3 regions of the Streptomyces sp. NBC_01017 genome follow, and region 2 is predicted to be linked to each of the others. Evidence: riboswitches for the same ligand, from Rfam matches in the RefSeq annotation. Region 2 holds a riboswitch; each other region holds the start of a gene.

Region 1 (3,200 bases), 3.2 Mb from region 2:
TTACGTCATGTACGTCCTGTACATTTTTTACAGGCACCCGGCAAGGGAGCGTGAGCCATGACCCGACCGTCAGCCCGCTATGTACTGCCCGAGTTCACCGAGCGCACGAGTTCAGGCCTCAGGACGCAGGATCCGTACTCGAAACTGCTGGAGGAGCGGATCGTCTTCCTCGGCACGCAGATCGACGACATCTCGGCGAACGACGTGATGGCCCAGTTCATGTATCTGGAGCACAAGGACCCCGACCAGGACATCTCGCTGTACATCAATTCGCCCGGCGGCTCGTTCAGCTCCATGTCGGCGATCTACGACACGATGCAGTACGTCACCTGCGACGTGGAGACGATCTGCCTGGGCCAGGCCGGCGCGTCCGGCGCGGTGCTGCTCGCCGCGGGCACGCCGGGGAAGCGGTTCGCCCTGCCCGGGGCCCGAGTGGTGATCCATCAGCCGGGGCTGCCCGAGCCGGTCGAGGGCCAGGCCAGCGATCTGGCCATCCAGGCCGACGAACTGACGCGGATTCGGGGCAGCCTGGAGGAGATGCTCGCCCGGCACACCGGGCGCACCCGCGAGCAGGTGTCGAAGGACATCGAGCGGGACAAGATCCTGAACGCCCAGGAGGCGCTGGAGTACGGACTGGTGGACCGGATCATCCCCAGCCGCAAGGCGACCCTCGCGCCGCCCACGGGGCGGTGATCGGCCGGTGCTGCCACCCGAGTTGCCGCCCCTGCCCGCGCTGACCCGTGCGGAGGGCGAGTTGATCGACCGTTATCTCGATGTGGTGGACCTGCTCGGCCGGATCAACCCGGCGCAGGACGGCGACACCTACCGCGGACTGCGTGCCGCCCAGGCGCTCGTCCGCAAAGCGGCCGAGCTGCGGGACGCGCTGGCGCTGATGCACCAGCGGGGCGAGACGGAGCTGCACGCTCCCACGCTCGCGCGTGCGCTGCGCGTGCTGGACGGGGAGCGCCGCACGGCTCGCGTCACGCTGCCGCCGCGCTCCGACAGTTGACGACGTGTACAGGCCGGCCCCGGACGTCTCGATCTCACTGACGACGCGTCCGGAGCAAGGCTGAAACGGACCAAACGGCGTACCCCCTTTCGGCGTAGCCGTGGCTCCTTTTGCGGGCCCGTCAGGGTTGCGCAACGGGCATGAGTCCACGGCGGAACAAGGCGCTCCATCGCTGGTCCGGGACGCCTTCGCCCTCTGGACACCCTCTCGAACACACGGGTACCCACCCGAACGGGTGAGTGGTGACTAACACCACAAATCACCGGTTCCGCTGGGTATTTCGCTCATCCGTGCACCAAGATCCCTGTCTGACGACAAGCCCCCGCCGCAGCGGCGGGGCGGTCCGGGCGGACGCCGAGTCCTGCCGCCGCCCGGATGACCGGTCGACAGGAGTGGATCGGCAGGAGTGGAGGACCCGAGCAAGACGGGTCGCCGGAGCGGACGTTCGTTCGATCCGAGCAGCCCTTGGGGTGAAGCCGCAGCAATGCGGCCGGGCAACTTCGCCAGCCCGAATCCGACAGGTCATCCTTCACAGGCGGCTGACGAAGGGTTGCGCATGACTGCGCTCAATCGTGTCCCGTCGCTCATGGCCCGGGCCGGTACGGCCTCGGCTCTCACCATCGCCGCAGTGGGCGGCTCGATAGTGGCGCCCGGCTTCACGTCCGAAGCGGAGGCAGCCACACCGGCGACGAAGGCACTTCAGATCGCGGCCTCCAAGAAGGGCTCCCCGTACAGGTGGGGCGCCACGGGGCCGAACCGGTTCGACTGCTCCGGGCTGACGCTGTACTCGTTCAAGAAGGCGGGCAAGAAGCTGCCCCGCACGGCGGCCCAGCAGTACAACAAGACCCGCCACATCTCCGCCAACAGCCGCAAGGCCGGAGACCTGGTGTTCTTCCACTCGGGGTCGTACGTCTACCACGTCGGCATCTACGCCGGGAAGGGAAGGATCTGGCACTCCCCCAAGAGCGGGGACGTGGTAAAGCTGCAGAAGATCTGGACCAGGAGCGTCTGGTACGGCCGGGTCAAGTGACCCACCCCGGGGCGATGGCGGCGGCCTGACACGCCGTCATCGCCCACGGGGCACGAGAAAGGCCGTCAGACGGCCATCAGCGGCCCGGCAAGGAGCCCGACGCCGAAGGCCGTCAGCGCGACGCCGGTGACGGTCGTGACCGCCCGGGCGGCGCGCGGCCGGCGCAGCCACCGCCCGAGCCGGTCCACCAGCAGCGCGACCGCCTGGAACCACACCAGCGCGATCGCGAGCACGATCAGTGCGAGCAGCAGCGTCCGGGGCAGCGCGGGAGCGCCCGCGGGCACGAACTGGGGCACCACGCTGAGGAAGGTCAGGGACGCCTTCGGGTTGAGGGCGTTGGTGACGAAGCCCTGCCGCAGCGGTCGCCCGGTGGAGTCCTCGCCCGTGTCCGCCACTTCACCGCGCCGCCGCCGCAGGGTCTGGACGCCCAGATACAACACATAGACCCCGCCGACCACTTGGAGCGCACGGAACAGCGCCGGTACGGCGGCCAGGACCGCGGCGACCCCCAGCACCGCCAGCGTCACATGCACCAGCATCCCGGCCCCGATCCCGAGCGCGCAGGCGATGCCGGCCCGGCGGGAGACGAGGGCGTTGCGCACGACGACGGTGAAGTCGGCGCCGGGCATGGCGACGAGGCCGGCGGAAACCCCGGTGAAGGCGATGAGCTGAGCGTCCATGGCACTCAGCGTGCCGGGCGGAAGCCTTCAGCAGGTATGTCGAATATCCTGGGCTAGCCTAAAGCATTGCTTTAGGCAGACAGGCTTGGACGGACGAGGGGCCCGGCATGTACGACGCGACCAGGCTCGCCGCCCTGGTGGCGGTCGCCGAGGCGGGTTCGATCACCCGGGCGGCCGAGCGGCTCGGCTACACCACGCCCGCGCTCTCCCAGCAGCTAGCCAAGCTGGAGCGCGAGGCGGGCACCGCACTTCTGGTACGGCATCACCGCGGAGCGCGGCTGACAGGTGCGGGCGAGCTGCTGGTGGCGCGGGCGCGGCGGGTGCTCGACGAGCTGGAGCGGGCACGGCACGAGCTGGCCCGGCTGACCGGCCTGTCGGGCGGCACGCTCCGGCTCGGCACCTTCCAGACCGCGGGCATCCATCTGCTGCCGCCGGCCCTCAGCGCCTTCCGGCGGGCCCATCCGGACGTGGAGCTGACGGT
Region 2 (3,200 bases):
CCGCCTATGTCGTCACCGGGTGGCTGTCGCCGAGCGAGCCGTACGCACTGGGCTCGATGCGGGACCGGCGGGTGGCCCGGCAGTACGCGCGCCGCCACGGCGGTCGGACGGCGGCGCGAGCCGTGGCGCAGTACGAGGCCTACGCCACCTCGTTGGCGTTCCTACGGCACCGGGGGCGCCGCGGGCGGGCCGGCGCCGACTTCGTCGTACGGGAACGGGAATTGCTGCACGAGCTGTGGCGACGCCGGGAGGTCGCACGGCCGGCGCTGGAGCACGCGGTGGCCGCGGCGCGGGTCTGGCCGCCGGCTCATGGGTACGGGGCGCCGCCCGGTCACTGGCAGCCCTACGGGAGCGGGTACGCGGGATACGGGGCGGCGGCGCCCTACCCGGCGTACAACCCCTATCGGACGTGACCGTCCCGGAAACAGGCGAACCCCCGGCCAAACAGGCGAACCCCGGCGCTGCAGATACCGGCAGCCCTGACGTCGGGGGGACGCCGTCAGGACTGCCGGGGATCAGAGCAGGAAGCCGGGGTTCAGAAGCGGCCGAGCCTCAACAGGCGCACGGGCCGTCAGACCTCAGGGCGTGAGGCCCTTGCCGCGCAGCCACGCCAGCGGGTCGATACCGCTGGAGCTGCCGCCGGGGTGCACCTCGAGGTGCAGGTGGGCACCGGTCACGTTGCCCGTGGCGCCCACGCGGCCGATGACGTCACCGGTGTTGACCTTCTGGCCGACGCTCACGCTGATCGAGGACTGGTGCGCGAACCAGACCTCGGTGCCGTCGTCGAGGGTGAGCTCGGTCTTGTAGCCGTACGAGCCGTCCCAGCCGGCGAACGTGATCGTGCCGCTGTGCACGGCCTTGATCAGCGTCCCGGTGGGCGCGGCGAAGTCGAGGCCCGTGTGGTAGCCGGAGGACCAGTAGGCGCCGGCCTGCCCGAAGGTCGAGGTGAGGGTGTACGAGGAGGTCGGCAGCGTGTACTGCTTGGCCAGCTCGGCGAGGCGCTCGGCCTCGGCCTTCTTGCGGGCCTCCTCCTCGGCTTCGGCCTTCGCGGCGGCGGCCTTGGCCTTGGCTTCCTTCTCCGCCTTGGCGGCCGCGTCGGCGGCCTCCTTCTCGGCGGCGGCGACCGCGGCTGCGGCGGCCTTGCTGTCGAACTGGTCCTGCTGGAACTCGGCCTGCGCGATGATCCGGCTCCGCAGCGCCTCACCGGCGTCGGAACCGCCCTGCGCGGTGTCCTCGGAGGTCTCGCCCATGGTGCTGAGCGCGGTGGCCGCGTCCTCGGCGGGTTCGGACGAGTCGTCCGAGATCAGGGGCAGGTCCGGCATGGTGATGGCGACCGGCGGCTTGCCGCTGTTCGCGCTGGCCATGCCGCCCGCGCCGACGGCGGCTATGACACCGACGCCGAGAACCGTGGAGCTGCGGGCGAGTCCCCCGCCGCGCTGCTTGGAGACGCGATGCCTGCCGCGTACGGGACGAAGGGACTCCGCGGTGGGGTTCCACTCCTCGAAGGGGGCCTCGTCGGTGCGGTTGCGGTCGTAGCCGAAAGTGTCGGTATTGCGCTGACTCGGCACGAACGGGGCTTGCGGGGCAGGCCGGTTGGACGCCACGTGGGCGTACTCCTTTCCTTCCTTCTCGCCTACCGGGTTAGCTGACGGGTTCGGAGCAGGAAGGTCTCCTACGCGCGTATACCGCCCGTGAGTTCACGGTGGTATTTGCGCGATTCACCCCAAGGTGGTGGTTCCCCGGTTCCCTTTCGAGATTCGGCGCGTGCGCACGGAGCCGCCTCTTGTGACGGCTGGGACGACCGCGCTGCGTTATCGAACGTTAATAGACCCGGGGTGCGGATTCCAAGCTGTTCCACTTGATCATTAACGATTTTCGCCTGGACTTACGGGTCATGAGCGGCCTAAATCGGGCGAGTTGGCCAGACCTCAGGTGCCACACGGGTGTTGACGGTATGTCAGTTGTTATGCGGAGGGGGGTCGCCCGGTCACGGCCGGTGACATCACGGCCGTCGTACGGCGATGAGGGCCATGTCATCCGCCATCCCGCCCCCGGAGTGCCGCCGCACCTCCGTCGCGAGGACGCCGAGCAGTGCGGCCGGCTCGCGGCGGGCGTTGGCGCGCCCCGCGAGGCCCGCCTCGGGGTCGTAGAAGCGGCCGGTGTCGTCCCGTGCCTCGGACAGTCCGTCGGTGTAGAGGAGCAGCGTGGCCCCGCTCGGGCAGTCGGCCTCCTGGGCCCGGTCGGGCCAGACGCCCAGCTCCCGCATGCCGAGCGGGAGTGCGGGCTCGGCGGCGGGCAGCGCGCGCACGGTGCCGTCGGCGTACAGCAACAGGGGCGAGGGATGCCCGCGGTTGACGAGGCGCACGATCCCGCTGCCATGCGACAGCTCGGCGAGTACGACGGTGGTGAACCCCTCGGCGGACTCGGCCCACTCGCGCCGGTCGTGCTCGCGGGCCAGCGCCCGCTCCAGGCGCAGTGCCACCGCCTCCAGCGTGGTCTCCTGCTCGGCGGCCTCCCGGAAGGCCCCGATGACCACGGCGACCGCACCCACCGCCCCGATGCCCTTGCCGCGCACGTCCCCCACGACGACCCGCAGGCCGTGCGGGCTGTCCTGCACGGCGTACAGGTCGCCGCCGATGGACGCGCCCTCCTGCGCCGCCTCGTACCGTGCCGCGATCTGGAAGCCGCCGATCCGCTCGGCGGGCTGGGGCAGTACGGCGCGCTGGGCGGCCTCGGCGATCTCGCGGGCGGAGGCGAGGCGTTCGTCGCTGCGGCGGACGAGGATGTTGATGAGGACGGCGAGGACGGAGACGGTGACCACGGTGACCAGCTCCGTGATCACCTCGGCCCGGCTGACGTCGCCGCGCGGGACGCGCAGCACGAGCAGTGCGGCGACGGCCACGACGCCCGTGAGGACCGTGCCGCGCTGCGAGTAGAGCGGGGCGGCGACCAGGGGTGCCGCGGTGAAGAAAGGGGCGCCGGTGAAATCCGTCGGCGTGACGTGGTCGTACACGCCTCCGGCCGCGATCAGCAGTGCGGGGAGCAGCCGGACGAACCGGCGTGTGTACGAGATCCGCCGTTGCTCCACCTCACCAGGGTTCCCGATGCGGGAGCGCGGGGCGAGTGGTGAGAGCCGACCGGACGAGCGGCGCGTCGAGGGAAAAACACTCAGGGCCGGAACTGATCAGTTCCGGCCCTGA
Region 3 (3,200 bases), 2.5 Mb from region 2:
GAAAAAGGGCAGCGGAAATTCGCCGCCTCCGAATATCTCCTCTTTGTATACGGCGCCCGTGTTAATGCCGCAGGCTCGGCATGTTTACGGGATGTTGCGAATTCCTCACACGCTCCGTGCGGTCACCGCGGGAGCCGAAGCGCAGCCGGTGCCCGGAGATCGAGCGCTCGGTGTGCAGCGCCGTGATCGCGCGGGCGCGCTCGCCGTCGCCACGCGCCACCGCGTCCACGATCGCGCCGTGCTCGGTCCAGGACTCCACGGGGTTGACCGGCGCCTCGACGGCGTACATCCAGGCGATCTTGTGGCGCAGCTGGGTCAGCATCGAGGTCAGGGCGGGGCTGCCGGAGGCCTGGGCCAGCGTCTCGTGGAACCAGCCGCCCAGGGAGCGCAGGTCCTCGCTGTTTCCCCGCCTGGCCCGCTCCTGGCCCAGCCTGACCAGGCCGCGCAGGACCTTCAGATGGGCCTCGGTGCGCCGCTGGGCGGCCCGGGAGGCGCCGAGCGGCTCCAGGAGGGTGCGCATCTCCAGCAGGTCGGCGGCCTCCTGCTCGCTCGGTTCGGCGACGCACGCGCCCGCGTGCCGCCGGGTCACCACGAAGCCCTCCGCCTCCAGGGTGCGCAGGGCCTCGCGCACGGGGACTCGGGAGACGCCGTAACGGCGGGCGAGGAGTTCTTCGGTGAGCCTGCCGCCGCGCGCGTGGACCCCGGCGACGATGTCGTCCCGGATCGCGGTGCATACCGAGTGCGCCGGAATACGCATGACCGACCTCCGCCTTAATCCCCGTGAAACGTCGACGAATGACGTGTGTTCAGTGACTCTATTGCAACCGGCCGGAATTTCCGACGGGGGGCCGGAATCCATGGATATTTTTTGGACAGCGGGCCGTTCGAAACGCCGAAAGCCCCGGCTCGGGGAGCCGGGGCTTTCGGAAGGCGCGGTGTGAGCGTCAGAGGTGGGGCGTCAGAGGTTCACGCCGTGCGAGCGCAGGTACGCGACGGGGTCGATGTCGGAGCCGTACTCCTGCGTCGTGCGGGCCTCGAAGTGCAGGTGCGGCCCGGTGACGTTGCCGGTGGCGCCGGACAGGCCGATCTGCTGACCGGGGGTGACGGTCTGGCCCACCGAGACGGCTATGGACGACATGTGGCCGTACTGGGTGTACGTGCCGTCGTTCATCTTGATCACGACCTGGTTGCCGTACGACCCGCCCCAGCCGGCCTCCACGACGGTGCCGGAGGCCACCGAGTGGACCGAGGTGCCGCTGGCGGCATGGAAGTCGACGCCGGTGTGGCTGCCGGAGGACCAGAGGGCGCCGCCGGTCTTGTAGCCCGTGGAGACGTACGAGCCGGAGATCGGGGCGACGTAGGACAGCAGGCGCTTGCGCTCGGCCTCGCGGGCGGCGCGCTCCTTGGCCTCGCGCTCCTTCTTCGCCTTCGCGGCGGCCTTCTTGCGTGCGGCCTCCTCGGCGGCCTTCTTGCGGGCCGCGGCCTCCTTGGCGGCCTGCTCCTGGGCGGCGGCCTGGGCGTCGATCTGGTCGGCGATCGAGTTCTCGACGGAGACGACGGGGATGAGGCCGGTCTGTTCGACGGCCGGTTCGGCGGCGAGCGCCGGGGCGGCCAGGGTGCCGATCACGCCGGTGGCGGTGAGTGCGGCGACGCCCGCGGCGCGGGCGGTGGTGCGCTCGAAGCGGCTGGGGCGACGGTGCTTCCCCGCGGGACGCTTCCCGGTGGCGCAGGTGAACGCCATGAAGTGGCTGATCCTTTCCTTCCTTCTCGCCTACCGGGTTAGCTGACGGGTTCGGAGCAGGAAGGTCTCCTACGGACCCCCTCGCGGCTGCGCGGGCGTCCGATTCACCCCAGGGACTTCGATGGGTCCCCGGCTCCCCTGGCTCGCGCCGTACGGGGACTCGGCGATGGCTGTCCGGTGCCGCGGGCGCGGCGCAGTGCCTGACGGACAGCCCGGAAGACGCTAAACGGGGCATCTTTCAATCCCCAAACGGATCCTGCCTTTTGTAGTGCATCCCACAGGTCAGACAGGCAACCTCTCCCTCAATTCGGGCATAAAGGGGCCCTGGTGACTCTTCAGTCACCAGGGCCCCTACGCGTGCGTGCCGTCTCCGGCTCCGCGCCAGTCCCCTACTCGGCCGCCACGACGCTGACTTCGCCGATACCGAGGGCCTCGACGGGCTCCCGGATCTCGGCCGCGTCGCCGACGAGGATCGTCACCAGGCGGTCGACCGGGAAGGCGCTCACGGCCGCGGCGGTGGCCTCGACGGTGCCGGTGGCGGCGAGCCGCTGGTACAGCGTCGCCTGGAAGTCGTCGGGCAGGTTCTGCTCGACCTGGTCGGCCAGCGTGCTCGCCACGGCGGCGGCGGTCTCGTACTTCAGCGGCGCCACCCCGACGAGGTTCTGCACGGCGAAGTCCCGCTCGGCGTCGGTGAGTCCCCCGTCGGCGACACCGCGCAGGACCTTCCAGAGGTCGTCCAGGGCGGGACCGGTGTTCGGCGTGTCCACGGAGCCGCTGATGGCGAGCATCGCCGCACCCGAGCCGTCCGGGGCGGAGAGCAGGACCTGCCCGAACGCGCGCACACCGTAGGTGTAGCCCTTCTCCTCGCGCAGGACCTTGTCCAGGCGGGAGGTGAGGGTGCCGCCCAGGCAGTACGTGCCGAGCACCTGCGCGGGCCAGACGCGGTCGTGCCGGTCGGGGCCCACGCGCCCCATCAGCAGCTGCGTCTGGACGGCGCCGGGACGGTCCACGATGACGACGCGCCCGGTGTCGTCCGCAGTCACCGGCGGGACCGGCCGGGGCTGGGCCGGGGAGCCGGTCCAGGCGCCCAGGGTGTCGCCGAGCAGGGCGTCGAGGTCGACGCCGGTGAGGTCGCCGACGACCACGACGGTGGACGTCGCCGGGCGCACATGCCGCTCGTAGAAGGCGCGTACGCCCGCGGAGTCGATGCCGGCGACCGTGTCCTCGGTGCCCTGGCGCGGGCGGGACATGCGCGAGGTCGCCGGGAACAGCTGCCTGGACAGCTCCTTGGCGGCGCGGCGCGAGGGGTTGGCCAGCTCGTGCGGGATCTCGTCGAGGCGGTTGCGCACCAGGCGCTCGACCTCGGCGTCCTCGAACCCGGGCGCCCTGAGCGCGTCGGCGAGCAGACCGAGAGCCTTCGGCAGCCGGGAGACGGGCACCTCGAGGCTGACGCGGACGC

Evidence for each region. Region 2 has a riboswitch for cyclic di-AMP ahead of OG331_RS26690 (M23 family metallopeptidase). Riboswitches for the same ligand answer to the same signal wherever they lie in the genome.
Region 1: another riboswitch for cyclic di-AMP. It lies ahead of OG331_RS41455 (C40 family peptidase); the one in region 2 lies ahead of OG331_RS26690 (M23 family metallopeptidase).
Region 3: another riboswitch for cyclic di-AMP. It lies ahead of OG331_RS15025 (M23 family metallopeptidase); the one in region 2 lies ahead of OG331_RS26690 (M23 family metallopeptidase).

What each region holds. Positions count from the first base shown of each region.
Region 1 covers NZ_CP108683.1:9,022,018-9,025,217, reverse strand. Annotated here, with positions in the region: gene OG331_RS41465 (ATP-dependent Clp protease proteolytic subunit) at 58-693, shown strand; gene OG331_RS41460 (hypothetical protein) at 701-1,009, shown strand; cyclic di-AMP (ydaO/yuaA leader) riboswitch at 1,352-1,562, shown strand; gene OG331_RS41455 (C40 family peptidase) at 1,566-2,039, shown strand; gene OG331_RS41450 (LysE family translocator) at 2,105-2,719, opposite strand; gene OG331_RS41445 (LysR family transcriptional regulator) at 2,827-3,200, shown strand, end outside.
Region 2 covers NZ_CP108683.1:5,809,733-5,812,932, reverse strand. Annotated here, with positions in the region: gene OG331_RS26695 (PrsW family intramembrane metalloprotease) at 1-413, shown strand, start outside; gene OG331_RS26690 (M23 family metallopeptidase) at 579-1,604, opposite strand; cyclic di-AMP (ydaO/yuaA leader) riboswitch at 1,616-1,773, opposite strand; gene OG331_RS26685 (PP2C family protein-serine/threonine phosphatase) at 2,003-3,088, opposite strand.
Region 3 covers NZ_CP108683.1:3,281,349-3,284,548, forward strand. Annotated here, with positions in the region: gene OG331_RS15020 (GntR family transcriptional regulator) at 62-757, opposite strand; gene OG331_RS15025 (M23 family metallopeptidase) at 959-1,741, opposite strand; cyclic di-AMP (ydaO/yuaA leader) riboswitch at 1,755-1,917, opposite strand; gene OG331_RS15030 (M16 family metallopeptidase) at 2,131-3,200, opposite strand, start outside.